3 regions of the Arthrobacter ginkgonis genome follow, and region 1 is predicted to be linked to each of the others. Evidence: riboswitches for the same ligand, from Rfam matches in the RefSeq annotation. Region 1 holds a riboswitch; each other region holds the start of a gene.
The links. Region 1 has a riboswitch for S-adenosylmethionine ahead of ABD912_RS02200 (acyl-CoA dehydrogenase family protein). Riboswitches for the same ligand answer to the same signal wherever they lie in the genome.

Region 1 (9,874 bases):
TCATCCCCAAGGCCTGATCGCCGCCGTCGAACCGCATGGAAGCCCCGGGGTGCTTGGAGCACCCCGGGGCTTTTCCATGGGCCGCCAGCCACCCGCCGAAAACGGATAGGGGAGCGCAGGGATCGGATAGCCGGGCCCGCGGCGGCCTTGGGAGGATCTTTACACCCGATCAGCACATCCCCTCCACACATCTTCCAGGAGCACCGATGAACCTCTCACTCCACGCCCCCGTGCAGGCCGAGGAACTGCGGTTGGCGATGCGCCACTGGACCGCCGGCGTCACGGTCGTCACGGCCACCGGCCGGGACGGAACGCATGCAGGGATCGTCAGCAACAGCTTCACCTCGGTGTCGCTGGAGCCGGCGCTCGTGTCCTGGTGCGTGGACCGCGGCTCCTCCAGCTTCGACGTCTGGTGCAGCACGGAGGCCTTCTCCGTGCACATCCTGGGCAAGGAGAACGCCGACCTGGTCCCGCGCTTCGCGGCGCGGGGCGCCGACAAGTTCGCCGGCCTGCACACCACGCCCAGCACCGTGGGATCGCCCGCGCTGGACGGCGTCCCCGTGCGCCTGGACTGCATCACCTGGAACCGCTACGACGGCGGGGACCACGTCATCATCATCGGCGAGGTCCGCGCCATCCATGCCGCCGCCACTACCGCCACCCACTCGCGGACGCCGGCCCGCCGGCAGCCCGCGCGGCGCTAGCCCGACCCCCGAACCACCCACCACACCCACCACACCCACCACTGACAAAGGAGTCAGACATGACCCGTACCGTTCTCGACGGCCGCGACTTCAAGCTGGGCCTCTTCTCCGCCAACTGCTCCGGCGGTTTGGCCGTGACCAAGATCGATGAGCGATGGAGCGCCAGCTGGGAGGACAACCTGCGCATGGCCAAGATCGCCGACGCCGCCGGCTTCGACTTCCTGCTCCCGATCGCCCGGTGGATCGGCTACAAGGGAGAAACCAACTTCCACGGCCAGGTGCTGGACCCGATCGCCTGGGCCGCGGGCCTGTTGGCCTCCACCGAGCGCATTTCCGTCTTCTCCACCGTCCATACCGCCTTCAACCACCCGCTGGTGATCGCCAAGGCGATCGCCACCCTGGACCAGATCGGCGGCGGCCGCGCGGGGCTGAACATCGTGGCCGGCTGGAACCAGCCCGAATACGAGGCCATGGGCGTGGACATGCCGCAGGAGCACGATGCCCGCTACGCCTTCGCCCAGGAGTGGTGGGACATCATCCGCCAGGCCTGGCAGCGGGAGGACATCTTCGACCACAAGGGCGAATTCTTCTCCCTGGAGCACGTCGAGTCCGCCCCCAAGCCGGCGGGCGGCCGGGCGCCGATCCTGAACGCCGGATCCTCCGGCCAGGGGCGGGAATTCGCCGCGCGGAACTCCGACTTCGTCTTCACCATCATTCCCGACGTCGAGACGGGCGCCGGGATCGCGGCGTCGCTGAAGGAGCAGGCCCGCTCCCAGCACAACCGCGAGGTCGGCGTCCTGACGCTTGGGCACGTGGTCTGCCGCCCCACCCGCGAGGAGGCGGAGGAGTACGTGCGCTACTACGCCGAGGAGAATGCGGACTGGGGCGCCGTGGACTACCTGATGAACCTGCAGGGCCTGCATGCCCAGTCCTTCACTCCGGAGATGCTCGCGACCATGCGCTCGCGCTTCGCTTCCGGGCACGGATCGCTGCCGATCTTCGGCACCCCGGACGACGTCGCCGACGCCATCGCCGCGGTGCACGAGGCCGGATTCGCTGGCATGACCCTGGCGTTCGTGGACTACGCCGGCGAGTTGCCGTACTTCGCCGAGGAGGTCCTCCCGCGGCTGGAGGCCAAGGGCGTGCGCCTGCCGCGCTGACCGGAGCTGCCCGGTGCGGGGCGTGCGGCGGAGGGGGCGGCGGGCGTTTGGCCGGCCCCTCCGCCGTGGCCGGGCACCCACCCTCTCTGCATATTGTGACGAGCGTCACGATCGGCTAACATTGAACAGCCGGTTCCGGAGGGAGGGTCCTTGACGACGGTCGATTACAGGCACGGCTTCGCCGACGCGCCCCTCTTGGGCAGCCGCCCCTTGGCTCGCAGCACCTCGCCCCGGGCGATCCGCGATGCCGTCGACGGCCTCACCGGCGAGCACCACCAGCTTCTCCTGCACCAGGGAACCCGGCTCGACGGAGCAGTCCACGGGCTGCAGCTGGGCCCCCTGGGCATCGTCCACGTGGCGTACGGGGCGGGCCTGACGGTGGACAGCCCGCCGTCCGGACGGCGCGTCGTCGTCGTCATCCCGCTGGGACCCATGTTCGTGGAGTCCTGCGAAAACCGGTGGGTGGCCTCGACCCCCTTTGCCCTGAGTTCCCGCCACCGCACCCAAATGGCCCCGGATCCGGTCCGCGGCGCCCTGGTCGCCGCCACGGACGCCGGCATCATCGAGGCGCAGCTCGAATCCCGTCTGGGCGGGCCGCTGCGCTCGCCGGTGTCGCTGTCCTCGGAGCGGCCCCTGCAGCTGGCCGCGCCGGCCCTGGTCTCCGCCGCCTGGCTCGAGGCCTGCCGAACGCTTGAGGACCGGCAGCTGCTGGAGGACGGGATTTTCCGGCAGGCCCTGGTGGCCTCGCTGCTGGCCAACATGACGCTGGGGCTGGCGCCGCACCTGACCGCGGCCCTGTCCGGCGCCGGTCAGGGGCCAGGGGAGCGGGCGGTTGCGCGGTCCGGCCCGGACTACGTGCGCGCGGCCCGGCGGATCATGGAGCAGCGGTGCGCCGAGGAGCTGACGGTGGAGGCCGTGGCCGCCGCGGTGGGCATCAGCCCCCGGCAGCTCCATGCCGCGTTTGCCGAGTTCCTGGACACGACGCCGTCGCAGCTGCTGCGCGAGATCCGGCTGGAGAGGGCGAGGGCCCTGCTGCAGGACCCTTCCGGCGCCCACCGCCTGACCGTCGCGGCCGCCGCGACGGGTTCGGGGTTTTCCCACTTGGGCAGGTTCTCCGCCTACTACCTCCAACGCTACGGCGAGGCTCCCTCGGCGACGCTGGCCCGCGCGAAGTCCTGAGCCTGGGGCCTGGGAAGTTGCGCGGGCCAGCGGTCTGGCGGGCCTCTCCTAGCGCGCCTCGCAGATGTCCTTGATCTCGGCGATGCACGGCTCGTTCTGCAGGCTGGTGGTGTCGCCCAGCGTGGTGCCCTCGAACAGCTGGGTCAGCAGGCGGCGCATGATCTTGCCCGAACGCGTCTTGGGCACGTCCGGCACGAAGACGATCTCGCGCGGCTTGGCGATCGGCCCGATCTGCTTGGAGACGTGCTCGCGCAGTTCGGCGGCCGCCGCGGCTTGCGTCTCCGCGGAGGCTCCGGAGATCAGCGACTTGTCCAGCGGCACCACGAACGCGGTCGCCGCGTGGCCGGTCTTGGCGTCGACCGTCGGGCAGACGCCGGCCTCGACGACGGCGGGGTGGGACACCAGCGCCGATTCGATCTCGATGGTGGACAGCCGGTGCCCGGAGATGTTGATGACGTCGTCCGTGCGGCCGAGGATCCAGATGTCGCCGTCGGCGTCGAAGCGGGCGCCGTCCCCGGCGAGGAACCAGCCCTGGGCGGCGTACTTCTCCCAGTAGGAGGTGAAGTAGCGCTCCGGGTTCCCCCAGACGGTCCGGGCCATCGACGGGCCCGTCTTGGTGACCACGATGTTGCCCTGCGTGTCCGCCGGCACGGCCGCGCCGGCGTCGTCCACGATGTCCACGGCGAGGCCGGGCAGGGGGCGCGAGACGCTGCCGCCCTTGAAGGAGGCATCCGTCGGGCGGGGGGAGAGGACGGTCGAACCGGTCTCCGACTGCCACCAGGTGTCGACCATGGGCACGCCGGCCGGGGTGTTGCGGCCCACCTGGGTGCGCAGCCACTTCCACGCCTCCGGGTTCACGGCCTCGCCGACCGTGCCGCACAGGCGGATCGAGGAGAGGTCGTACTCGGCCGGAATGCCCTCCGGGAACCAGCCCATGAGCGAACGCACCAGCGTCGGGGCCGTGTAATAGGCGGTCACGCCGTAGCGCTGGATGATCTCGAAGTGGCGGCCCGGGTGCGGGGCGTTCGGGACGCCCTCGTAGATGACCTGGGTGACGCCGTTGGAGAGCGGCCCGTAGATCTCGTAGGTGTGCGCGGTGACCCAGGCCAGGTCGGCGGTGCACCAGTGCACGTCGGCGTCGCGCTGGGCGGGGTCCGGGTTGGAGAAGAGGAACTCGTGGCTCCACGACGCCTGGGTGAGGTAGCCGCCGGTGGTGTGGACCAGGCCCTTGGGCTGGCCGGTGGTGCCGGAGGTGTACATGATGAACAGCGGGGTCTCGGCGTCGAACGCCTCGGACTCGTGGGTGCGCGGCTGGGTGTCGACGACGTCGTGCCACCACACGTCGCGGCCCTCGACCCAGTTGATGTCGGTGTGCCCGGTGCGGTTGAGGACCAGCACGTGTTCGATCGCGTTGTCGCCGGAGACGGCCTGGTCGGCATGCTCCTTGACCGGAACGGCCTGGCCGCGGCGGAACTGACCGTCGGTGGTGACCAGCAGCTTGGCGCCGGTGTCCTCGACGCGGAAGCGCAGCGCCTCGGCGGAGAAGCCGCCGAACACCAGCGAGTGGACGGCGCCGATGCGGGCGCAGGCCAGCGTGATCACGATGGTTTCCACCAGCACGGGCAGGTAGATGACAACGCGGTCGCCCTTGGTGATGCCCAGCTCCAGCAGCGCGTTGGCCGCCTGGGAGACCAGCTCCTGGAGCTCGCGGTAGGTGACGGTGCGGCGGTCGCCCGGCTCGCCCTCGAAGTGCAGGGCCACCTTGTCCCCGCGGCCGGCGGCCACGTGGCGGTCGGCGCAGTTCACGGCCGCGTTGAGCTTGCCGCCGTCGAACCAGCGGATCTCGGGTCCGCGCCGGGCGGCGGGGTCGACCGCCGTGGAGGTGTGCGCGGTGTGCCAGGGCTCGGCCCATTCCAGGCGGCGGGCGGCGTCCTCCCAGAACGCGATGCGTTCGGCCTCTGTCCAGGCCTTCTCGGCGGCCTCGGTGCGGGCGGGAGTGTCAACGAATGTCATGCTCAGCTCCATCGGTCCTGGCTGAAGCACCTGCGCGGGCATGGCCTGCGTGGTTGCTGCGGCGTCATGGAGCCAGATCTCTCGGCCGCTCGGGATGGTTTCACATCAACTAAAAGACATGGGGCGTGCCGCGGGCAAACCGGGGCGCCCGAAAACGCAACAATTGCGCCGGCGTTTCGCCAAGGGTTCCTGCTCCCGCTTTCCGTTTCGCCAAGGGTTGTTGCTGGGTTTTGGCCCCAAACCCAGCAACAACCCTTGGCGAAACGCAGGAGGGGGGGCGGTTGGCTTTGGTGAAACGCCGCGGGACGGCCCGCGGGGGTGAGCGGTTCCCGGGGCCGAGAAGGCAAACGAGTGAAATTTCTTGGCCACAATCGGGACTTCCGGCACCGATTCCCGCGCCGGAAGCCCCAAAGAAGGCTCCGCATAAAAGAAAATTCGATCCGCACGTGACGCGGTGTGACGCGGGGGGACTTGGCGTGACGTGGATCCGTGTGACAACAATGGTGCATAACCATCCAGAGCGGCCGAGAGATCTGGCTCCATGACGCCGCAGCAACCCCTTCCCGGCATCCGGGCGGAAGGTGCTCACGCCAGAACCGATGGAGTGTGATTCTCGTGTCCCTGTCGTCCGCCTCTGCCCGTGTCAATGGGATCCAAGTCAATGGAGCCCGCGCCAAGGCAACCCCGGCCCCTGCTGCCCCCACCCAGGCGATCCAGCCCAACGCGGTCCATGACGACGCCACCCGGTTTGCCAAGGACGCCTTCGACGCGGGAAGTTTCGATGCCACGGGCTTCGACGCCACCAGCTTCGACGCGGTGCACGTGGACGGGGGAGACCTGGGTGCCGCCGACCTCGACGCCGTGGACCTGGACGCCCACCGCGCCCCGCTTCCGCCCCGCCACCTGATCAAGATCACCCCCGGCGTGCCCGCGGACGGCGGCTACGACGAGCTCGCCGAGGTCTTCCGTCCCGTTTTTGCGCGCATCGCCGAGGGCGCGCGCGAGCGCGACGCCGGCCGCGTCCTGCCGTACGAGCCGGTCGCCTGGCTGAACCAGGTCCGCTTCGGCGCCGTGCGCGTGCCCGCCACGGACGGCGGCTACGGGGCCTCGCTCAGCGACACCTTCCGGCTGCTGATCGAGCTGGCCGAGGCGGATTCGCAGGTGGCCCACCTGCTGCGCTCCCACGTCGGCTTCGTCGAGTCCATCCTGCTGCTGGAGGACGGCGCGGAGCGCCGCCGCTGGTTCGACCGCTTCGTCTCCGGGCAGCTGGTCGGCAACGCCTACACGGAACGCGGCGGCAACGCGCTGGGCCGGCTGAACACGGTGCTGCGCGAGCGCGACGGCGGCTGGCTGGTCTCGGGGGAGAAGTACTACTGCACGGGGACGATCTTCGCGGACTGGGTGGCCGTGGCCGCGGAACTGCCCGGCGTGGCCGGCCGGCACATCGCCGTCGTGCCCACCCAGCACTCGGGGGTGCGGATCTTCGACGACTGGGACGGCTTCGGGCAGCAGCTGACCGGCACCGGCTCCACCACCTTCCGCGACGTGCCGGTGGACACCCTGCTGACCCCCTCCGACCTGGTGGTGCACCCGGAATCGGCGGTGTTCCAGCTGGTGCTGCTGGCCGTGCAGGCCGGGATTTCCCGCGCGGTGCTCGCCGACGCCCGCAACGCGGTCCAGCAGCGCACCCGCGCCTTCAGCACCGGCACCGGGGCGTCCCCGCGCCACGATCCGCAGGTGCTGCAGCTGGTGGGGGAGATCTCCGCGTCGGCGTTCACCGTGGACGCCGTGGTCCTGGCCGCGGTGGCGGAACTCGAGTCGGTGATCGCCGCCCCCGGACTGACCCCCGCCGAGCAGTACGCGGTCTGCGAACTGGCCGCGAACCGCGCGCAGGCGGCGGTGCAGCCGATCGTCCTGGCCGCGGCGACCAAACTCTTCGACGGACTCGGGGCCTCCTCGACCGCCCGCGGGTGCAACCTGGACCGGCACTGGCGCAACGCCCGCACGGTCGCCACCCACAACCCGGCCATGTACAAGGCCCGGATCGTCGGGGACTACGAGGTCAACGGGGCCGCCCCGCGCAAGTTCGACGCCGTCGGGGACGCCGCCCAGGCCTAGCGCGCGGGGACCCCTGGCCGCTCTCTTGCAGGGACCCTGCTGCCCCGCGCTTTGCGGGATGGCTCCTTGAATAAACGGAAGGCGACACGCCCGTACCGGGCCAATTGTTTCGCCATGAGTCGCCCGCGGGTTGAGGCGTCGAAGGAAGTGCGGTTCCATGGATGGAGTTGCCGGTCCGGTTTTCCGGCGGCACCCATCCAGAGCGGCCGAGAGACCTGGCTTGTCGACGTCGCAGCAACCACCCTTCGGGGACGGTGCTAATGCCAGAACCGATGGAGAATCCCCGATTCACCTGAGCCCCGGAAACACCGGACACGCGCACCCGCGTGCGCCCGACGGGCCGCAGGTGCGTGACGGTGCAGGCTCCACGGATTGCCCGCCACTTTCGGAAGGAACCACCGTGACAGGGAACAGCCCCGAGGTCCCGCAGCGCCGCCACGTCCGCTTCAACGCCTTCGACATGAACTGCGTGGGCCACCAGTCCCCGGGCCTCTGGCGCCATCCGCAGGACAAGTCCGCGGACTACAACACCATCGGCTACTGGACGCACCTGGCCAAGGTGCTGGAAAAGGGCCTCTTCGATGGTCTCTTCATCGCCGACGTGCTGGGCACCTACGACGTCTTCGGCGGCACCAACGAGGTTCCGCTCCGCACCGCCGCCCAGGTCCCGGTCAACGACCCGTTCATGCTGGTCTCCGCCATGGCGGCCGTCACCGAGCACCTTGGCTTCGGCGTCACCGCCGGCACCGCCTACGAGCACCCCTACCCGTTCTCCCGCCGGCTGGCCACGCTGGACCACCTGACCAACGGCCGCGTCGGCTGGAACGTCGTCACCGGCTACCTGCCCTCCGCCGCGCGCAACATGGGCCAGGAAGACCAGATGGAGCACGACGAGCGCTACAACCATGCCGACGAGTACCTGGAGGTCGTCTACAAGCTCCTCGAGGGCTCGTGGGAGGACGACGCCGTGGTCCGGGACGTGGAGTCCGGCGTCTTCACCGACCAGTCCAAGGTCCACGAGATCAACCACGAGGGCAAGTACTTCAAGGTCCCGGGCATCGCCATCACGGAGCCGAGCCCGCAGCGCACCCCGGTGATCTTCCAGGCCGGCGCCTCCCCGCGCGGCATGAAGTTCGCCGCCACGAACGCCGAGGCCGTCTTCGTCACCTGCCCCACCAAGGAGCTGCTGAAGGAGACCGTGGCCAGGATCCGCGACGCCGCGGAGGCCGCCGGCCGCGGCCGCTACGACATCCGCATCTACACGATGCAGACCGTGGTGACCGGTGCCGACAACGCCACCGCCCGGGCCAAGTTCGAGGAGTACAAGTCCTACGCGGACATCCAGGGCGCGCTGGCGCTGATCTCCGGCTGGATGGGCGTTGACCTGTCCACCTTCAACCCGGACGAGCCCATCGGCGACGTGAAGTCCAACGCCATCCAGTCCTCCGTCGCCACCTTCCAGAAGGCCTCCGGCGATGAGGGCAAGCCGTGGACCGTGCGCCAGCTAGCCGAGTGGGTCGGCGTCGGCGGCTTCGGCCCGATCACCGTCGGCTCGGCCGAAGAGGTGGCCCGCGAGCTCATCGACTGGGTCGAGGAGACCGACGTCGACGGCTTCAACCTGGCCTACGCGATCACCCCGGGCACCTTCGAGGACATCGTCGAGTTCATCGTCCCCGAACTGCAGAAGCTCGGCGCCTACCCGACCGAATACGTCGAGGGCACGCTGCGCCACAAGCTGTTCGGCAAGGGCGACAAGCTTCCCGAGGCCCACCGCGGTGCGGCCTTCCGCCTGCAGCCGGCCGTCACCGGGCAGTAGCGGAAAACCCACCGGTACGACGGCGGCACTGCACCTTCCGCGCGGAAGGTACAGTGCCGCCGTCGTACGTTTCCGGCCCGTATGGCACCGGTCCCAGGCGGTGCCGGGATCAGAGGCCGGCTTCGCCGTGGCCCGCGGAAGTGGCCCCGGCCAACTGCGCCTGCTCGGCGACGCCACACCATTCGGCGATGAACAGGGCGATCGACTTGGTCACCCGGCGCACGGATTCGAGCTCGACCCGCTCGTCGTAGCCGTGGATGGCCTCGGACACCGGCCCGTACACCAGCGCCGGGATGCCCGCGTAGAGCGCGAACACGCGGCCGTCGAGGTACCCGGGGGTGGTGAATGTCTGCAGTTCCTCGCCGAAGGCGGCCCGGTGGGACGTGCGCAGGACCTCCTCCGCGTCGCTTCCCTCCTCCAGCACGTAGCCCTCCGAGTAGAACCCGGTGCGGGTGGCCGCGGTGGAAATCGGGTTGCCCAACTCGTCTTGGTCGATCCGCCCGAGGCACTCCTGGATGTGGCCCCAGGCCTCGTCGGCGCCCATGCCCGGGTACAGGGCGATCCGCACGTCCAGCTCGCACCACGCCGGCACGCTGGAGGGCCAGTCCCCTCCCTGGATGCCGCCGAGGTTGAAGTTGATGGGGTGCTCCAGGTCCTCGAAGTACCGGTGGGAGGACTTCTCCGCGTTCCAGGCCCGCTCCAGCTCGCGCAGCCGTGCCATGACGGTGTGCGCCGCATCGATGGCGTTGAAGCCCTTGGTCATTTCCCGCGGGTGGGTGGGGTTGCCCCGGACGCGGACCTTGAACCAGATCACCCCGACATTGGCGCGGACCAGCATGTTCTCCTCCGGCTCCGGGATGATCACGGCATCGGCGGTGTAGCCG
Region 2 (9,874 bases), on a different contig from region 1:
GACCACCACCATTGGTTCCTCGAGGATCTGGCGGACCGTCATCCTGGGATTGAGGCTGGAGAACGGGTCCTGGAAGACCATCTGCACGTCGCGGCGGTAGGCGGCAAGCTGGGCCTTGCTGGCGGAGCCAAGCTCGAATTCGCCGTTGTAGATGATCGACCCGGCAGTGGGTCTCTCCAGGCCCATCATGCAACGCAGGGTCGTGGACTTCCCGGAGCCGGACTCGCCGACCAACCCAAGAACCTCGCCCTCGTTGATGTCGAAAGTGACGTCGTCAAGGGCACGGTGGGCGCGCCGGCCCTTCCCGAAGGTCTTCGCAAGCCCCTGCACTCGGAGTAGGGCGTTAGGCATTGTGTGCTCCTTCCTGCATGTCCATGAAGTCCTCCACGGTTCGCAGCCGGACCGACGGATCGGCGTCCAGCCGTGGGATGGAGGCCAGCAGGCCACGCGTGTACGGGTGCGTCGGGGCATCGAACAGGCGCTCCACGGGCTGCTCCTCCACGAGTTGGCCCCGGTACATGACCGCGACCCGGTGGGCGAGGCCCGCCACGATGGCCAGGTCATGGGTAATGAACAGGACCGCCAGGTTCAGCTCCTCGGACAGTTCCTCGATCAGTCCCAGCACCTGGCCCTGGACCCGAACGTCCAGGGCGGTGGTTGGCTCGTCGGCGATCAGGAGCTTCGGCTCATTGATCAGCGCCGCCGCCATGACGACGCGCTGCCGCATGCCGCCGGAGAACTCCGACGGATAGGCCTTGAGACGCTCCTGCGCCCGGGGGACGCTCAACCTCTGCAGCGCCTCCGCCGCACGGGCATACGCCTTTTTCCTAGGCACGCCGCGCACGAGCAGCGGCTCCGCCACCTGTTCCCCGATGGTCAGCACGGGGTTCAGCGCGGTCATCGGGTCCTGGAAGATCATGGACATGGCGCTGCCGCGCAATTGGCGCATGGTGGCCGGGGGCGCGCCGACCAGTTCGCGGCCCTCCCAGCGGATCGAGCCGCTCAGGGCCATGTTCCGGTCCAACTGCATGATGGCCTTGGCCGTCATTGACTTTCCGGATCCCGATTCGCCCACCAGGGCGAGGCGCTCCCCCGGCTGGATGTCGAAGCCCACGTCGTCGACAAGGAGCAGGTCCCCCCGCCCCCGGTCGATCCGGTTGGCTTCGGGCACGTGGACGGAAAGCTTCTCCACCTGAAGGAGAGGGGTGCCGTTTTCCACTAGGACCTCCTCGTGGTCGGGTCGACATAGTTTCGTACCGCATCGCCCAGCAGGCCGAAGGCGATGGCTCCGAGCGTGATCCCGATGCCGGGGAAGAGGGCCACCCACCATGCGCTCGTGATGTAGTCCTTGCCTTGGGCGATCATGGAGCCCCAGTCGGCGCTGGGCGGAGGCGCCCCGACGCCCAGGAAGGCCAGGCCGGACATCATCACGATCGTTCCGGAAACCTCCATGCTGGCGTGCACGTAGATCGCGTCCAGGGAGTTGGGCAACACGTGCTTGAGCAGCAGCCGCGGTTTCGAAACGCCGAGAATACGGGCGGCTTCGGTGTAGGTGCTGGTCATGGTTTCCCGGATGATGCCGCGGGCCAGCCGGGCGGTGCTGGGCCAGAGCGCTCCGACCATCGCGATGATGATCGAGGTCATCGACGAACCCAGGGCGGCCGCAATGCCCAAGGCAAGCACCAGGGAGGGCAGGGACATGAAGATGTCGCAGGCCCGCATGATGGTCTCGTCGATCCATTTGGTCGAGACCGCGGCGATGCTGGCCACCAGGATCCCGACCACCGTGGCGAGCAGGACGATCAGTGCGGCGGCAAAGATCGTTTGGCCCGCACCGACGACCAGGCGGGAGAGCACATCGCGGCCCACGTCGTCCGTTCCCATCCAGTGGCTGGGGCTGGGTGGGAGCAGCGCTTCCTTGCTGTTGGCCTGGTAGGGGTCATGCTGCAGGAACAGGGGGCCCAGCACAGCCATGGCCACCATGACCCCCACGAGCACGATCGAGAACCGGTCGAGCCACGGCGTGCGCCGGTTCCAGAATCCGCGCACCACCTTGTTGATCTGGCTCCCGATCCCGGCAGCCGCGGAGGGGGCGGAAAGGTTTGGCAGTGTCATGGTGCACCTACTTGGGAAAGACGGACCCGCGGGTCGATGGCCATCTGGAGGACGTCGACGACGACGGCAAGGCAAATGAAGACGATTCCGATCACCAGCACCCCTCCCAGGACCGAGAACGTGTCCTGGTTGATGATGCCCATGTGCAGGTAGCTTCCGACCCCGGGCAGGCTGAAGACCGTCTCCACCAGCAGGGCGGCGCTGATCATCCACCCGAACTGCATGCCCACCAGGGTGAGCGTCGATCCCATGGCGCTGCGCAGGCCGTGGCGAACGATGATGCGTCGGGGCGGCACCCCCTTGGCGATGGCGAAGGAGATGAAGTCAGATTTCAGGGCGCTCATCATGTTCGACCTCACGTTGCGTGCCAGCGTCGCCACGAACGGGGCGCTGAGTGCCAAGGCCGGCAGGAGCAGGTGCAGGAACGAATCGACGAAGTTGGCGACCGAACCGAACACCAGCGAATCGGCCAGCGTAAAGCCGGTGACCGTCGGTGGACTCATCCCGAAGCCGTTGGTGCCGGAGATCGGGAACCAGCCGAGGTTGGCGCCCAGAAGCCAGCGCAGCATGATCGCCAGCCAGAAGACGGGGATGCCGCCGCCGATCACGAAGATGATCCGTGCCGCGGTGTCCGCCGCACGCCCCTCATTCACTGCCGCGACCACCCCGAGCGGCACCGCGATGAGCAGGGTGATCAGCATGGAGACGATCACCAGCTGGACCGTTGTGGGCAGGACCGCCGCGATGTCGGACACGACGCTCTGGTGCGTGAAGGCGGAGGTCCCGAGGTCTCCCCGGACCGCCCGCCCCAGGAAGGCGCCGTACTGCGCGAGCAGGGGTTCGTCCAGCCCGAGCTTCTCGCGCACCTGGGCCACCTGCTCTGCTGTGGCGGTCCGCCCCGCCGCGATGCGTGCGATGTCGCCGGGGATGAGCTTGGAGAGGAAGAACACGATCGTCGCGACTCCCCAGATGCTCACCAGGGCCAGGCCGACCCGCCGTGAGATGTACTTGTTCATTGTTTCCCTTGTGCTGTGCCAGACGGTTACTTGGCGAGCTCAATGAGGCTCGCGTCGAACACCTGGCTCGTGGGCATGAATTGGATGCCGGTCACGCGCTTGTCGGCAATGATCTGGATGGCGCGGTTGGCCACGTACAGGGTCGGACGGTCTGCGGCAATGAGCTTTTGGGCCTCGACAAGGTCGTCACAGGCCTGCTGGGCATCGACGCTTTCCGCGGACGCATCGAGAAGGGCATCGACCTGGGCGTTGCTGTACTGGGACGCGTTGGTCTGTCCGATCGCGGAGGAATGCCAGGCCCGCTGCAGCATGGGGCCGACCGACGGGTACGCGGCGAAGTCCCAGGCGATCCCGAGGTCGGGCACCGTCTCGGGCGAGGAGAGCATCTCCAGGTACTGCGGGAAGGTCACGTTCTTGATCTCGACGTTCAGGCCGATCTCTCGCAGGGAAGACTGGAGGACGGTGCCGGCCATGTTGTGCTCGACCGGGCCGGTTTGGTAGGCGAGCGTCAGGGTCGCTCCCTCGGCGCCTGCCTCCTTGATCAGGCTCTTGGCCCGTTCCAGGTCCTGGTGGAGCGCGGGCAGCTCGGCACGGCACCGGACGGTGTCCGAAGCCAGGCCGGTGGCGAACTTGCCCCGGCCGTGCAGGATGGTGTCCAGGTGGCCCTGGTAGTCGTAGGAAAGCTGCAGCGCTTCGCGCACCCGGGGATCGGAGGTCCACTTGCCCTTCATATTCAGGTTCACGTAGGTCTGGATCGGACCCGGGATGGTGACGACCTGGTACTTGTCGGACGATTCGAAGAGGGGCTTGTCAGCCGCCGCGATTTCGTAGCCGATATCGATGCCGCCGGCTTGCAGTTCATCGCGGACGGCGCTGGCTTCGGGGATCATCCGCATTTCCAAGACGGACGGGCGGCCTGCAAGCGGCTCCCAGTAGCCGTCGAATCGGGCGAGCGAGACCTGCTGGCTGGGCTTGAAGGCCTTCATCGCGAAGGCGCCGGAGCCGGCGTCGTTGTTTGCCAGCCACTGCTGTGCGTTGTCGTTGCCTTCGTGCTGCTTCACCAGGGCCGAGTCGAGGATGTAGACCATGCTCAAGGCGTTGATGGCGTCCAGGTTGGTCTCGCGCAACTTGATCGTCACGGTGGAGTCGTCCTGGGCGGTGGCGGACTCGACGCCCGCGATGAAAGCGGCGACTCCGGTGCCCACCTTCTTGGCCCGTTCCAGGGTGTAGACGACGTCGTCGGCCGTGAACGGGTTGCCGCTGTGGAAGGTGACGCCGTCCCGCAGTTTCAGGGTCAAGGACTTCGCGTCCTTGGCGATCTCCCACTCGACGGCGAGTTCGGGAGCGAGTTCCCCCTGGGCGTTGAACGTCACCAGGGTGTTGTAGACCGGCGCGTTGTAGAACTCGTTGGTTGCGTTCGAGGCCTGCTGCGGGTCGAGCGTTTCCGCCATCAGGCGTGTACCGATCACCACGGCCTCGTCGCGGGACGGGGCCCCATTCGTCGAAGCAGGGGCGGAGAGACCACAAGATGTCACAAGAAGGCCCGTGCCGACGCAAGCCGCCAGCAGGGATGTCATCCGGAAAGTGGTGCGAGCCATGGGAAACCTTTCAATGTGCCTGCCCTAGGGGCGGGCGAAGCTGATCAGGGAGTGCCGCTCGGTTCGGTGAGTTCGGCCCGGCATCCGATCTCGCAGGAACCAGTCGACCTCAACTGGTATACAGATTTCCATAGAACGTGGTTCATGTCACCTTAATTGGCAAGATTTCTTGGCCAATTTCCACTTTTGGTATGCCCGATGGTGATTTGTCGGTTTTCGGCCTCCAAGGAATGAGGCACCTCGACGGCGCCGGCCGGACGCATTTCCAAGCCCCCGCCGCCCGGGCGCCGGGCACGTCGCCTCCCGGGAGGAAACCACCACATGCGCCCAGCACCATCCCGTTCCACACCCCAGGCATTGACACCCGCACCACGGGTCACAGGATGTGGTGGTCCGTCCCGGCGGGCCCGGGCCGCGGCGGGCCAGACGCTCTGAGCTGGGATGCCCCCCCTCCTGCACTCTGCGCCCACAGCGGGGCATACATCCGTAGGGTTGGGGGCAGCGGAAGGCCGCACCTACGCTTGGTTCAGGGCCCCGAAGTCCTCCGCGGACCTGATCAAGGGCCGTGACGCGATCGCCGAGTGGGCCAAAATGTCCTACGGCTGGATGGGGCGCAGCCCGGACTGCAAGGCGTCCTTCCTGGCCAGTATGTGCCCGGGTCCAACGGCATCGATTCCCTGCAGCGCGTGAAGACCCTCAAGGCCCTGTGGGACGCCACCAACACCGGGTTCGGCTCCCGCCACAAGCACGACGAGCGCTACTACCGGGGCAGCTACGGGGGCGTTCGCCGACCAGTTCATGGGCGAGTGCGACGAGGACTACTGGACCGTCCCGGGCCTGGTCGCAATAAGGACGTGAACATGATCGGCCGATTCAACCTGTAGCAGTTCAATCTCTAGCGGGCACCGCACGACGCCGGCCCCGCCTTGGTGGCGCGGGCCGGCGTCGTGCATGGCTTGGTGAGGATGGCGGAAAGGACGGCCCGGAGGGCGGATACTGCGCGCGCACCGCGGCGCACCTGCCCGAGCGGCGGGTGCTGGTGGACGGGCTGATGCTGCCGCTGGGAATCAGGAGCGAGCACCCCTCCTTCGGCGCTGATCGAGGCCGTCACCGTCAACGGGATCCGGCCCTTCACGGTTTCCTCCGGGCCGCACTGGGTGGACCGAACCAAACGGCTGGCCGCGGCCGGGGCGGACCCGTTCGTCGGCATCTCGCTGCACCTGGCGGGCCGGAGCACCATCGAACAGGGCGCCAACTCGGCGGCGCTGGGACCCAAGGACTTCACGGTCCACGACTCGACGCTGCCCTATGCCCGGCGGTTCAACGGGGAGTCGGCGGCGCCGGTGGACCTGGTGACCGCCTCTTTCGCGGACGCCATGGGGTTCGTCGCCGAACGGTGGGGGCCGCGACGTGCGGCACTTCTCCCGCGTCTTCCGGCAGGCCTGCGGCCGCTCCCCCAACGCCTATCGGCGGGATCTCGCGGCGCGGGCCGGGAACCGGGGCGGCTAGACCAGCGCGTCGCGGCTCTGCAGCCGGCGGAACGCGGAGCCGTGGAAGACCAGCGGGGCGTGGGCGTCGTCGTGCGTGGCGTGGCCGTGCACGCGCAGTAGCACCACGTGGTGGTCCCCGGCCGGGATCTCCTGCTCCACGGAGCAGTCCAGCCACAGGGCGGCGTCGTGCAGGAACAGCGCGCCCTCGTCGGTGGAGTCCAGGGCCAGCCCGGCGAAGCGGTCGCCGGTGCGGGCGGAGATCTGGCGGCAGACGTCCTCGTGGGCCTCGCCGAGGATGGACACGCCGATGCGCGCGTTGCGGCGCACCACCGGCCAGGTGCGGGAGGAGTTCTGAACGGCGAACATCACCAGCGGCGGCTCCAGGGACACGCCCACGGTGAAGGAGGAGGCGACGATGCCCTGGGGCTCGCCGTCGACGATCGCGCACAGCGCCGCGACGCCGGAGGGGAAGCGGGAGAAGGCGGTGCGCAGGGAGTTCGCGGAGAGGTCATCGGTGAGGGCCATGGCTTGATCCTTCGACGTCGGGCGCGCGGGTGGTATGGCGCCCCCCCCACGCGGTACTTGCCGGCCGGTTTTCCGGGCGGCCGAATCATCACCTGGAACACCCCACTACCGAAAGAGGGTTGTCGGCCAACAAGCCAGGGCTTCGCGTTGACGCTCTTGATTCGTCACCAACGCTACGGCGCTGGCGGGCGCCCGGTCAAAGGAACCCGGGCTTCTGTTGCGTACTGCGTCGAAACGGGCTGTCAGAACGCAATTTGAGGAAACGCAAAAGGGCCCCGCCGAAGCGGGACCCTTTCGCCACGCGGCACCCTAGGGCACCGGTGGAATGCTGTTGCCAGACTTACTTCGCGGCGACGACCTGCAGGTCGATGGTCGCGGAGACGTCCTCGTGCAGGCGGACGGTGGCCTGGTGGGCACCGGTCGACTTGATGTGCTCGGTGATTTCCACCTTGCGCTTGTCGATCTTGCCCAGGCCAGCGGCCTCGACAGCCTTGGCGACGTCGTCGGCCTTGACGGTGCCGAACAGGCGGCCCGTGGCGCCAGCCTTGACGGTCAGCTTGACCGGCTTGGCGGACAGGGACGCAGCGAGCTGCTTGGCCTCTTCCAGGGAAGCGACGGCGCGGGCAGCACGGGCGGCCTTGATGGACTCGACCTGCTTCTCGCCACCCTTGCTCCAGGTGATGGCGAAGTTGCGGGGCAGCAGGTAGTTACGTGCGTAACCGTCCTTCACCTCGACGACGTCGCCAGCGGCACCCAGGCCGGTGACTTCATGGGTCAGAATGAGCTTTGCCATGTTGGTTTCCCTTCCTTAGCCGCGGCCAGCGCCGGAGTAAGGCAGCAGGGCAACTTCGCGCGCGTTCTTGATGGCCTGAGCGATCTTGCGCTGCTCCTGGACGGAGACGCCGGTCACGCGACGGGCACGGATCTTTCCGCGGTCGGAGATGAACTTGCGCAGCAGCGCGACGTCCTTGTAGTCGATGACCTTGACGTCAGCGGCCTTCAGGGGGTTGGACTTTGGTTTGGGCTTACGGAGTTCAGCCTTAGCCATCGTGGAGCTCCTTTACTAAGGGGAGCCCGCAGAAGTTCTCTGCGGGATGGTGGATAAGTTGTTTAGAAAGGCGGTTCGTCGGAGCCCGGGTTGCTGCCCCAGCCTCCGCCGTTGTTGCCGGAAGCCGGGGAACCCCACGGGTCCTCGGCCGGGGCGCCCCAGTTGCCACCGGAGTTGGCGCCGGCGTTGCCGCCGCCACCGAAACCACCGGCGTTGGCGCCTGCGTTGCCGCCACCGAAACCGCCGGCGTTGCCGCCGCCGAAGCCACCGTTGCCACCACCGCCGGAGCGCTGGGTGCGGGTGACCTTGGCGGAGGCGTACCGCAGCGACGGGCCGATTTCATCGACCTCGAGCTCGATTACGGTGCGCTTCTCGCCTTCCTTGGTCTCGTAGGAACGCGACTTCAGCCGGCCCTGGGCGATGACTCGCATGCCCTTGGTCAGCGTCTCGGCGACATTTTCGGCAGCCTCGCGCCAGACCGACGCGCGAAGGAACAGCGTTTCGCCGTCCTTCCAGTCGTTGCTCTGACGGTCAAAGGTCCGCGGGGTCGAGGCAATGGTGAAGTTCGCCACTGCGGACCCGGACGGGGTGAAACGAAGTTCCGGGTCACCGGTGAGATTACCGATAACCGTGATGACGGTCTCGCCTGCCATCGTGCCTCCTGTCGTCTTGTTCTACGAGGGAAACCGCAGAATTACTCTGCGGAAACCTTCTGGTCCTCCGGGCGGATGATCTTGGTGCGCAGGATGGTCTCGTTCAGAGACAGCTGGCGGTCAAGCTCCGCGGAGGTGGCCGGGGTTGCGGTGAAGTTAACCACCACGTAGATGGCCTCGTTCTTCTTCTTGATGTCGTAGGCCAAGCGGCGACGGCCCCAGACATCTACGTTGTCAATGGTTCCGCCATCGTTGCGGACGACGTCCAGGAACTTGGCAAGGGTCGGTTCAACGGTACGCTCGTCGACCTCGGGGTCGATCAGCACCATCAGTTCATAAGCACGCATGTGAACCCACCTCCTTCGGGCTAAGCGGTCACGGGATATCCGTAACAGGAGGTTCTTTGCGTTGTGTTCCCGCCTTCGTCCGGTTGCGAACACGGCGGAAACAGCCTGACCCATCCTACCGGATACCCGCTCCCCACCCTAAACGCGCCGGTGGGCGCGCGGTCCCGCCCGCCGGCCGGCAGTGCGCGGATGCGGGCCGCGCCGGGGTTGTGGACGGCGGGATGTCACCAGTCCAGCCCGTCGGCCCGCAGGGCCGCACCGAGCCGGTCCCCGAACGCCGGCGCCAGGGTGCGCATGTACGTGTCGGTGACGTGGTGGTGGTCCCGGTAGACCAGGACGTTGCCGACCACCGCCGGGCAGAAACCGTCGGCGCAGAACCTGTCCCGGAAGTCCAGCACGTCCACCCGGGGCTCCAGCCTGGCGGCCTGCCGGGTGGCGTCCGCGCGCTCGAAGGCCGCGCCTTCCGGGGCGCCGCACGGGCGCGGGGCCGGCGCATGCTCCACGACGCAGTCCGGGGTGGGGACCCGGTGCCCGGGCCGCGGGGTGTCCACGATCGGGTACACCTGGATCCCCGCGTCCTCCAGCCGTTCCCAGTAGGCGGCGAACCCCTCCGCCGCGGATCCGGCGAATTCGGCTCCGGCCCAGTAGGAGGTCACCACCGCGTCGATGTCCCCGCGCTCCAGGATCCGTTCCAGGGTCCGCTGGTTCGGCTCGGTGCATTCCGTGCGGCCCTTGAGTTCCAGCGTGCGCGTCGCGGCGCTGAAGGGGCAGGAATTCTTCAGGTAGGTGACCAGGGTCCAGCCGTTGCGCTGCGCGGCCTGCAGCATCGGCTGGTACCACTGGACGGCGTGGGAGTCCCCGATCAGGGCGACCGTCACGGTCCCGCCCTCGGCGCCGAACGTGCACTCGTGCCTCTCTGCGGAGGATTGCCCCTGGATGCAGGCACCCAAGCGGGGGCGGTCCTGCTCCGCGCGCGCGGGCACGGGGACGACCGTCCGGGTCCCGTCCACGTACGCCGGAGGCAGCCCTCCCCCGGCGGAGGCGCCGAAGTCCGGAGGCGGGTCGGCGAGCAGCTGCCCCGC
Region 3 (9,874 bases), on a different contig from region 1:
GGAATGGACGGTGGACCAGCCGGCGGCGACCCTCTGGTACCACCCGCACCCGCACGGGCAGACCGAGGAACAGGTGGTCCGCGGGCTGGCCGGGCTGTTCCTTATAGATGAAGCCGTCGACGATGCCGGTGCCGCCGGGCTGCCATCCGAGTACGGGGTGGACGACATCCCGCTCATCCTGCAGGACGTCGCAGTGGCCTCCGGCGGCAGGACCGAGGGCGGGCGCACGCAGGCCCCGGTGGGTCGGCTGGGCAACACGGTCCTGGCCAACGGCACCCACCAGGCGCATTTTGCCGCCTCGACGCCCCTGCTGCGCCTTCGCGTGCTCAACGCGTCCTCGGCCCGCTGCTACAACCTGGGGCTGAAGGGCGGCGGGCGGCTGTGGCTGGTGGGGACCGACGGCGGCCTGGTGCCGGATCCGACGGCGCTGGAGCGGGTGCTGCTCTCCCCCGGCGAGCGCGCGGAGGTGCTGGTGGAACTGGCCCCGGGCGCCGACGTGGTGCTGCGGTCCTTCACGCACGAGCTGGGGATGGGCGGGGACGAGGAGCTGGCCGGGGCCCGGGACGAGTTCGACCTGCTGCGGATCAGCGGCCCGGCAGGCGGGGTTTCGGCCGGGATTCCGGCGTCGTTGCCGGCGCCGGAGCTGTCCTCCCTGCCGGCCGGCCCGCCTCAGGGCGCCACCGTGCGCACGTTCAACCTGGGCGAGAAGTCCATCAACGGCGCCACCATGGCGATGGACCGGATCGACCTGTCCGTCCCGGCCGGGGCCGTGGAGCTGTGGCGGGTGGAAAACTCCTCCGACCACGCCCACAACTTCCACGTCCACGGCGTGCAGTTCCGGGTGCGTTCGGTCACCGGCAAGGACGGGGCGGGGATGGCCGCCCAGTTGGGCTGGAAGGACACCGTGCTGGTGCGTCCGGGCGAGAGCGTGGACCTGGTGGTTCCCTTCGGGAAGCACACCGACCCGGACGTGCCGTACATGTACCACTGCCACCTGCTCTGGCACGAGGACCAGGGCATGATGGGCCAATTCACTGTTGTAGATCCAGGCAGCGTGGAGCCGGGCACCGAGACGGAAGCTCCCACCACGCTGTCCGCGCCTGCGGGTTCGCACCACTCCTAGGGGTTCCCACAACGCGTGACCGATCCGTGCCGGTTTGGAGGCCTCACACCGGCACGGATCGCGCACGCATTGCGGCCATCCCGGCCGGGTGCGACGCCGGACCTCACGTTTAGGGAACCCCCGGCGTCTACGCTGTGTGATGGGTAAGTATGCGATGGGTACCGGGAAGCGTTGGACATGAAGAAACCGTTCGAAGCGATCGTCGCCGGGCATGGGGCCACCGTGCTGCGGGTGTGCCGCGCCGTGCTCGGTCCGGGCCCGGACAGCGAGGACGCCTGGCAGGAAACCTTCCTGGCCGCGCTCGGCGCCTACCCCGCACTGCCGGCGGACGCGAACGTCGAGGCCTGGCTGGTGACCATCGCCCACCGCAAGGCGATCGACGCCGTGCGGGCCGCCGCCCGGCGCGCGCTCCCCTCGGACGACCTGCCCGAGGCGGTCTCCACGCTCGGCATTCCCGAGGACCTGCGCTTCCCCCGGGACCGGGAGCCCTCCCTGTGGGCAGCCCTCGCGTCGCTGCCCGAGAAGCAGCGCCTGGCGGTGGCCTACCACCACGTCGCCGGGCTGCCCTACCGGGAGGTCGCCGGAATCCTCGGCGGCACGCCCGAGGCAGCCCGCCGTGCCGCCTCCGACGGGATCAAGCGGCTGCGGGACGCGATCCCGCGCCCGTCCCCTTCCGGCTCCCCCGCCGCCACTCCCGAACCCCCCTTCCCCGAAATTTCGACCCCTCATATTCCCAAGGAGGAAGTCCTCCGATGACAGCCATCCAGTCCCCCACCACCGCCGCGCTTGACCAAGAGAGCGTGCTGGAACCCCTCCGGGACGTTCCCGCCGGAGCGCTCGCCTCCCTCCACGAGCGCTTGGAGGTCGCCGCGGCCGATGCCGGGATCCTCGACATCGCCTACACCACCGTCCCCACTCCGCTCGGGGAGTTGCTGCTGGCCGCGACCGAGCGCGGCCTGGTTCGGGTCGCCTTCGCCGGCGAGGACCACGACGCCGTCCTGCAGGCCCTGGCCGAACGGATCGGCCCGCGTATCCTGCGCTCCCCGCGCCGGCTGGAGAACGCCGCCCGCCAGCTCGACGAGTACTTCTCCGGCCACCGCCGCCGCTTCGACCTGCCGCTGGACCGTTCCCTGTCCAAGGGGTTCCGGCTCACCGTGCTGGAGCACCTCTCGGAGATCGGCTTCGGACATACGGAGTCCTACGCGGAGGTCGCGCGCCTGGTGGGCAACCCCAACGCGGTCCGCGCCGTGGGTTCCGCCTGCGCCACCAACCCGCTGCCCGTCGTCGTCCCGTGCCACCGGGTGCTGCGCACTGACGGCAGCCTGGGCGGCTACCTGGGCGGGCTCGAGGCCAAGACCACGCTGCTGGCGATGGAAGCCGCGGCGTGACCGAACTCTTCGGAGACGACCTGCTGGCCCGCCCGCGCCGGGAGGTCGCCCCGGGGGCGGTGCACGTGCCCGGCTGGCTGACCCTGGAGCAGCAGGCCTGGATCGTCGAGCGCTTCCGGGAGTGGGCGGCCGGTCCGGTGCCCGCCCGGGCGGCGCGGATCGGCGGGCACCCGATGTCGGTGCGCACGGTCTGCCTGGGCTGGCACTGGCAGCCCTACCGCTACACGCGCGAGGCCACGGACGTGAACGGCGCCCGCGTGCTGCCGCTGCCGGAGTGGCTGGTGCGGCTGGGCCGCAAGGCCGTGGCGGAGGCGTACGACGGCGCCGCTGCCGCCGGCTACGTGCCGGACGCCGCGCTGGCGAACCACTACGGCACGATCGGCGACGGCACCATGGCGAAGATGGGCATGCACCAGGACAAGGACGAAATCTCCCGGGAACCGGTGGTGTCCCTCTCGATCGGGGACACCTGCCTGTTCCGCTTCGGGAACACCGAAACCCGGACCCGCCCCTACACGGACGTGGAGCTGCGCTCCGGCGACCTGTTCGTGTTCGGCGGCCCCTCGCGGCTCGCCTACCACGGGGTGCCGAAGGTGTTTCCCGGCACCGCGCCGGAAGGGTGCGGGCTGGAAGGAAGAGGCAGGATCAACATCACGCTGCGCGCCACCGGCCTGGACGCGCCGGAAGCGGGAGAGGACGCCCCGTGACCGAGGCACCCGTGCCCGCGGAAAACGTGTCCGCGAAGGCGGCCGCCGGCGTCGTGCTCTGCGACGACGGACTCGTCCGGCCGGCGTGGGCCAGCCGGGACCCGCTGCTGCGGGAGTACTACGACACCGAGTGGGGCATGCCCGTGCGCGATGAGCGGGGCATGTACGAGCGCCTCAGCCTCGAGGCGTTCCAGGCCGGCCTGTCCTGGGTGACCATCCTGCGCAAGCGGCCGGCGTTCCGCACCGCGTTCGGCGGCTTCCACCCGGATACCGTGGCCGCATTCGGCGAGGCGGACGTGGAGCGGCTTATGGCGGACGCGGGGATCGTGCGCAACCGGGCCAAGATCCTGGCCGCGATCACCAACGCCCGGGCGACGATCGCGCTGCGGGCCGAGGGCGGGCTGGCGGATTTCGTGTGGTCCTTCCGGCCCGCAGTAACGCCGGAGCCACGAAGCATGGCCGAGGTGCCCACCACCTCGCCCGAGTCGGTGGCCCTCTCCAAGGCGCTGCGCAGGAAGGGCTTCGCGTTCGTTGGCCCCACGACGATGTTCGCCCTCATGGAGGCCACCGGCATCGTGGACACCCACCTGGTGGATAGCCACCGGCGCGGGACCTCGGGGGTCTGGCCCGGCTGACCGGTAAGCGCGGGGCAAGGCCCGCGCGCTAGGCCACCGCTGGCGCCACCTTCCGGGACAGTCCCAACAGCTCGGCGAACAGGGCCCGGTTCAGGGCGAAGCCGGAGGCCGCCTCGTCCACCAGCGCGTCGGCGCGGGCGTCGTCCACCGCGTAGGCATCCAGCTTGGCCCGGTAGCCGTCCTTGTACACCTTGGGCTTGTCGATGCCGTGGAAGGTCCACATGCTCAGGTGCTCCGGGACAATGCCGTAGTGGCGCGCGACCAGCCTGCCGATCGCCAGGCCACCGGAAAGATCCCCCAGGTAGCGCAGGTAGTGGTGCGCCACCAGGCGTGCCGGATCCTCCGCGGCCGCCGCGCGGATGCGCGCCGCATACTCCCGGGTCGCCGGAAGCGCTCCGGGCGCCGCGTCCAGCCCCACGGCCGGAACCAGGCCGGCCAGGTCCGCCTCGATGGACGGCAGCCGCTCAAGCCGGGGATCCAGCAACTCCGCCAGCAGGTCCCCCGCCCCGGGCCGCTCGCGCAGGGAGCGGCATTCCTCCTCCAGGGCGGAGTAGATGAACCGGTACTGGGACAGCAAGAGGGCGTAGTCCCGCGCGCTGCGGGTCCCCTCCATCAGCGTGGAGATGAATTCGGCGGACTCCGCCCGGGAGTGCTCCGCCTGCGTGGCGTGGCGCAAACGGGCCGAGAAGGTGGTCTCCGGGGTCTCGGTCATGGTGGGCCTCCCAATCTTTTCGCCATCATAGGCCCCCGCGGCCTTCCCCGCCGGGACACCCGGGCGGATTATGGTCGGGAGGATCACTCCGGCCGACGCATACCGCCTGATGAGAGGACCTTCCATGGCACAGCCCCTGCCCCGGAGCGGGAACTCCCCCGTTCCCCTGGACCAGCCGCTCTACAACGCCAGCTTCGGCCAGGCCATCAAACGGTTCTTCACCAAGTACGCGACCTTCTCCGGGCGGGCCAGCCGGAGCGAGTACTGGTGGGCCGCCCTGTTCAACGCACTGGTGGCGACCGTGGGCTCGATCCTCCTCGCCATCTCGATCGTCGCCACGGGAAATCCCCAGATGGACTACGAGCCGGACCCTGAGAACTGGCGGCCCGCCCCGCTGACGGTCGTGCTGATCGTCCTGCTGGCCGCCTACTCCCTCGCGGTCCTGATCCCCAGCATCGCCATCGCGGTGCGCCGGCTGCACGATGCCAACTACAGCGGCTGGTTCTACCTGCTGTCCCTGATACCCGGCGTCGGCGGGCTGATCATCCTCATCTTCATGGTGCTGCCCTCCCACCCCCAGGGCGCGCGCTTCGACGCCCGATCGTCATTGCCGCCGGCTTACCCGCAGGCCATGTAGGGCCTGCGGCCCGGTTCCGGGAGGCGCCTCAGCCCTCGGGGAAGATCTGCCCGACCGCCTCGCGCTTCTCCGCCTGGAACGCGTCCTCGGCCCGGCCGTAGGCCCAGTAGGCGGACAGGGACAGCTGCCTGCGGTCCACCGCGCGTTCCTCGGCAAGGTAGCGGCGCAGGTTTTTCACGACCTCCCGCTCGCCGTGCGCGAAGACCTGCACCCGCCCCTCGCGCCACGCTCCGGCCTCGACCGCTGCGGCCAGCACGGTGGAGTCGGGGGTGAACTCGCCGCGGTGCAGCCAGCGCAGTTCGACGCCGGCGGGCGCGGCGAGCTCCAACTCGTCCTCCGGGCCCGCGACCTCCAGATAGGCGACGCCCACGGCGTCGTCCAGCAGGGCCTCCAGCGCGACGGAGATCGCCGGCAGTGCCGACTCGTCCCCGGCCAGCAGGTGCCAGTCGGCGGACGGATCCGGCGCGTACATCCCGCCGGGTCCGTTGAAGCAGACCTTCTCCCCCGGCTGCGCCGCCGCGGCCCAGGGCCCGGCGATGCCCTCGTCTCCGTGGACCACGAAGTCGATCTGCAGCGTCCGTGCCGCCTCGTCGACGCGGCGGACCGTGTAGGTGCGGCGCACCGGCACGGCCTCCGGGCCCAGCTTCACGCGCAGTGCCTCCAGGTCGTACGGCGGTTCCAGTCCCAGCGCCGGATCGGCGAAGAGGATCTTGACGTACTTGTCCGTGGCGTCCTTGTTCTGGAACCCCGCAAACCCCTCCCCGCCCAGAGTCAGCCGCACCATGTGGGGGCTGAGGCGTTCGGTGGCGAGCACCTCGAGCACCACCTGCGGGCGGGCGGGACGTGGGGTGCGGGCGGCGGGTGCTGCGGTCATGGCGGTTCCTCTTCGCGGGCGTTCGGCGGGGACGTTCGGGACCAACCCGAGGTAAGGGTTGCCTAAAGCGTTCCTTCCCAGCCAATCCCACTCCGGCCCGCGAAGCAACTTGCGCGACGCTGGCGCCTTGGAGAATGGGATACCATTAGGAAAAGCTTCACGAGCTGCGGCCATGTTTGGGCTCCGACCCGACCGCACACCAACCCCATGCTTCACGGGTGGTTCGGATGACGAAGTGGTCTGGTGCAACACCGCTCCGGACAAGAGCAACGAAAGGTCCCCCATGGGCTATCCGATCCCCTCCGCCGGCGCCGAAGCGAACTGCACCCTGTTCGGGCGCGGGCACCGCCTCCACCTCCGGACCGTGGCCGGGGCCCTCCGCGATGCCACGGCATGGGAACGGATCACCAGCGTGGACGTGGACGTGGCCGAACAGGCAGTGCGGATGGTGACGTTCTGCGGGGAGCAGGTCCTGGCCTACACGCATGATGCCCTGGCCCTGGCCGAGCACGCCCGGCTGCTGGACTCGCTCGGACGGACCGGCCGCCGCGCCGAGCCGGTGTGGAACCCCGAGGCCGGGGTTTTGGGGATGCCCGCGGATCCGCGCCGCCAGGCGGGGCGCAGCTACCTCAGCCTGTCGTTGGAGCCCTTGGTCCCGTGTCCGCTGGACCACGACCCCGAGCTGGAGCGCTTCTTCAATGCGGTGACCGCCGACTTCGCCGAGTTCGACGCCGTCTAGGAGCAGCGGCCCCGCGGGCATCCCCAAGGGCCCGATCTACGACCCCGTGCCTTTCTCTGACAGGGCAGCATTGGCTGGCAGCGCGTCAGGGATCTCACTGGCAATGTCCGCGCTGGACAGGCCGGCCCCGGCCCGGACAGGATCCGGCAGCGGTCGGGGGGCAGCCGACGGTTCGGTACGTGCGGAGCCCGAGGACGGATGGGCCGCGACGGCCGCCGCGTGCTCGGCCAGCACCCCCGTCTGGTGGCGGATCTTCAGGCGGTAGAGGAGCGTGCCGCCAATCACGACGGCACCGACGAACAGCACGCCGCCCCACTGCAGGTACCACTCGAACGGCGGAACGGAGTTGTAGATCTCCTGCCGCGGCCAGATGAGGTTCAGGGTCATGGCCCCGCCCCAGAACACGGCCAGGATGTTCACCGGCAGGCCCCACTTGCCGAGGCTGAATCCGGCCTTGCCGGCCTCTTCCTCCTTGAGCGGCCACTTCCTCAGGAACCTGTTGCGCAGCATGGGCACGGTGACCAGCAGGTAGGACAGGTAGATCAGGACGATGCTGATGCTGGACATGATGGTGAAAATGGCCGGCTGCATCACGTTGACGATCAGCGGGATCACCGCGATGACACCGATGACGATGGCCGCCACGGCAGGCGTCCTGCGCACGGGATCGACCTTGCTGAGCTGCCGGCTGAACGGCAGGTTGTTGTCCCGGGCCATCGCGAACATCATCCGGATGGCGGCCGCGTGCACCGCCAGGGTGCACACAATGACGGCCACGACGATGCAGACCAGGAAGGCCTTGCCGAAGGGGCCGCCCAGCACCGAGAGCACGATGTACTGCAGGCCGCCGTCGGCATGGCCCACCTTCGGATCATTGAGGTCCGGAGCGGCCAGCAGCCCGCCGAGCAGGATCAGCCCGCCCAGCAGGAAGGAGGCGGTGACGGCGCGCAGGATGGCCTTGGGCGCGGTGCGCTTGGGGTCCTTCGTTTCCTCGCCGAGGGAGCTGGCGGTGTCGAAGCCGTACATGACGTAGCCCGAGGCCATGGCGCCGATCAGGAAGACGCCGAAGAACCCCAGCGGGTGCCCTTCCCCGTAGCCGGAGGTGTCCAAGAGGACTCCCGGGCCGCGGACCGCGTGCCAGAGCAGGGCCAGGATCAGCAGCACGGCCGCCACCAGTTCAACGAACACGCCGACGCTGTTGATGAGGGTCATGAGCTTCACGCCGAACGCGTTGATCAGCGTGGAGATACCGATCATGATGCTGGCCAGCAGCACGCCGTTGATCGCGAAGTCGTACTGGCCGGTGCCGTCGCCGACGATCTGGAAACCTGACCAAATCTGCGGCAGCGTGATTTGGAGGGCCAGCGCGACGGCGCCCAGGGCCATCATCGAGGACAGCAGCAGGAGCCAGCCCGCCAGCCAGGCGAAGGTGCCCGAGGAGAGCCGTTTGGCCCAGTTATAGACGGATCCGGCCACCGGGTAGCGACCCGCGAGTTCGGCGAAACAGAGTGCGACCATCAGCTGGCCGGCAAAAACGATGGGCCAGGACCACGCATAGGCGGGACCGGCCATGGAGAAACCAAAGTAGAAGAGCTGGAATACGCCGGTGAGGATGGAGATGTAGCTGACCCCGGCGGCGAAGCTGGCGAATTTGCCGATGCTGCGGTCCAGGGTCTGGGCGTAGCCGAACTCGTCCATGCCGCCTGAATCAGTACTCTTGCTGGGTTCCAACATCTGAACTCCTAAGTCAGAAAAGCACAATGGTGATTACCCGCGGCCTCCATTGGACGCGGAGTGGATCACGCTGCTGAAATCGACGGTCCGGGCACCGCGCCGCGGCGCCCGGACCGTCTCCCCCCACTGCTGATGACTAGCCGTAGTGTCCGCCCCGCTTCCCGGGAAAGACGGGCTTCCCGGGGAAAAGCAAGCCCACCGGCTGCCGGATGCGGACCAAAGGTTACGGACGCACGCCGTCGGACTTCGGTGTGACGTGCATCATAGCCAGCAGGCTAGTCGATGCTGAACATGCGTTCAAGACGTGCGAATGAACAGATGTTCAGTCCTGTTCGCGCCTGCCCCCGGCAAAGCGCTGCCGCTCAGGCGAGGGCCGCGCTGAGCCTCGGCTCCGCCGCCGGCGTTTCGCCGCTTCGGCTGGCGCGGATGAGGTCCGCGCACCGTTCGCCGATCATCATGACGGTGATGTTGGGGTTCACCGTGACGTGCTCGGGCATCACGGAGGCGTCGGCGACGCGCAGGCCGGTGACGCCCTTGACCCGCAACTCGGGGTCGAGCGGCGACATGTCGTCATCGGCGGGTCCCATGCGGACGGTGCCGACGGGGTGGTACACGGTGTTGTGCGTCTTGCGGATGTAGTCCTGCAGTTCCTCGTCGGTCTGCGCGTCGACGCCGGGGGAAAGCTCGCGGCCGGTCCATTCGGCCATGGCGGGCTGGGCGGCGATTTCGCGCGCCTTGCGGATACCGGCAACCATAACGCGCATGTCATGGCCTACCGGATCGGTGAAGTACCGCGGGTCGACCGCGGGCTTGTCGCGGAAGTCGCGACTGCGCAGCCGGACGGTGCCGCGGGAGCGGGCATGGGTGACGTTCGGGGTGAGGCTGAAGCCGTTCTCCGTGGTGGGATAGCCGTGCCGCAGGGTGTTCATGTCGAATGGGACGGAGCCGTAGTGCATCATCAGGTCGGGGCGGTCCAGGCCGTCCTCGGTGGGGGTAAAGATGCCGATTTCCCACCACTGCGTCGATGTCTGCACCATCGGCCGCTTGGCTTCGAACTGCACAACGCCTTCGGGGTGGTCCTGCAGGTGCTCGCCGACGCCGGGAGAGTCGACCAGGACCTCGATGCCATGCTCCGCCAGGTGCGCGGCCGGGCCGATGCCGGAGAGCATGAGCAGCTTGGGCGAATCGATCGCGCCGGTGGACAGGACCACCTCGCACCGCGCGGACAGCCGGTGGGTCCGGCCGAACGCCGAGTCCACGACGTCGATGCCGGTGCAGCGCTTGTCCGCGTCGAACACCAGCTGGCGGGCGCGCAGGCCAGTCAG

Region 2: another riboswitch for S-adenosylmethionine. It lies ahead of ABD912_RS18120 (flavin reductase family protein); the one in region 1 lies ahead of ABD912_RS02200 (acyl-CoA dehydrogenase family protein).
Region 3: another riboswitch for S-adenosylmethionine. It lies ahead of ABD912_RS21015 (hypothetical protein); the one in region 1 lies ahead of ABD912_RS02200 (acyl-CoA dehydrogenase family protein).

What each region holds. Positions count from the first base shown of each region.
Region 1 is NZ_BAABEO010000006.1:143,817-153,690, forward strand. It holds gene ABD912_RS02175 (cyclase family protein) at 1-17, shown strand, start outside; gene ABD912_RS02180 (flavin reductase family protein) at 207-704, shown strand; gene ABD912_RS02185 (LLM class flavin-dependent oxidoreductase) at 764-1,864, shown strand; gene ABD912_RS02190 (AraC family transcriptional regulator) at 2,015-3,043, shown strand; gene acs (acetate--CoA ligase) at 3,092-5,056, opposite strand; SAM riboswitch class I at 5,062-5,157, opposite strand; SAM riboswitch class I at 5,565-5,662, shown strand; gene ABD912_RS02200 (acyl-CoA dehydrogenase family protein) at 5,672-7,174, shown strand; SAM riboswitch class I at 7,365-7,453, shown strand; gene ABD912_RS02205 (LLM class flavin-dependent oxidoreductase) at 7,575-8,990, shown strand; gene ABD912_RS02210 (ArgE/DapE family deacylase) at 9,100-9,874, opposite strand, start outside.
Region 2 is NZ_BAABEO010000024.1:69,860-79,733, reverse strand. It holds gene ABD912_RS18150 (ATP-binding cassette domain-containing protein) at 1-351, opposite strand, end outside; gene ABD912_RS18145 (ABC transporter ATP-binding protein) at 344-1,219, opposite strand; gene ABD912_RS18140 (ABC transporter permease) at 1,219-2,115, opposite strand; gene ABD912_RS18135 (ABC transporter permease) at 2,112-3,131, opposite strand; gene ABD912_RS18130 (ABC transporter substrate-binding protein) at 3,158-4,603, opposite strand; gene ABD912_RS23595 (4-hydroxyphenylacetate 3-hydroxylase N-terminal domain-containing protein) at 5,171-5,419, shown strand; gene ABD912_RS18125 (4-hydroxyphenylacetate 3-hydroxylase C-terminal domain-containing protein) at 5,380-5,613, shown strand; gene ABD912_RS23590 (helix-turn-helix transcriptional regulator) at 6,140-6,238, shown strand; gene ABD912_RS18120 (flavin reductase family protein) at 6,235-6,744, opposite strand; SAM riboswitch class IV at 6,793-6,906, opposite strand; gene rplI (50S ribosomal protein L9) at 7,085-7,537, opposite strand; gene rpsR (30S ribosomal protein S18) at 7,553-7,792, opposite strand; gene ABD912_RS18105 (single-stranded DNA-binding protein) at 7,855-8,445, opposite strand; gene rpsF (30S ribosomal protein S6) at 8,487-8,792, opposite strand; gene ABD912_RS18095 (acyltransferase family protein) at 9,017-9,874, opposite strand, start outside.
Region 3 is NZ_BAABEO010000034.1:25,573-35,446, reverse strand. It holds gene ABD912_RS21055 (multicopper oxidase family protein) at 1-1,123, shown strand, start outside; gene ABD912_RS21050 (RNA polymerase sigma factor) at 1,301-1,879, shown strand; gene ABD912_RS21045 (methylated-DNA--[protein]-cysteine S-methyltransferase) at 1,876-2,511, shown strand; gene ABD912_RS21040 (alpha-ketoglutarate-dependent dioxygenase AlkB family protein) at 2,508-3,218, shown strand; gene ABD912_RS21035 (DNA-3-methyladenine glycosylase I) at 3,215-3,853, shown strand; gene ABD912_RS21030 (biliverdin-producing heme oxygenase) at 3,882-4,565, opposite strand; gene ABD912_RS21025 (DUF805 domain-containing protein) at 4,690-5,202, shown strand; gene ABD912_RS21020 (siderophore-interacting protein) at 5,231-6,076, opposite strand; SAM riboswitch class IV at 6,232-6,349, shown strand; gene ABD912_RS21015 (hypothetical protein) at 6,360-6,815, shown strand; gene ABD912_RS21010 (APC family permease) at 6,852-8,549, opposite strand; gene ABD912_RS21005 (GMC family oxidoreductase) at 8,912-9,874, opposite strand, start outside.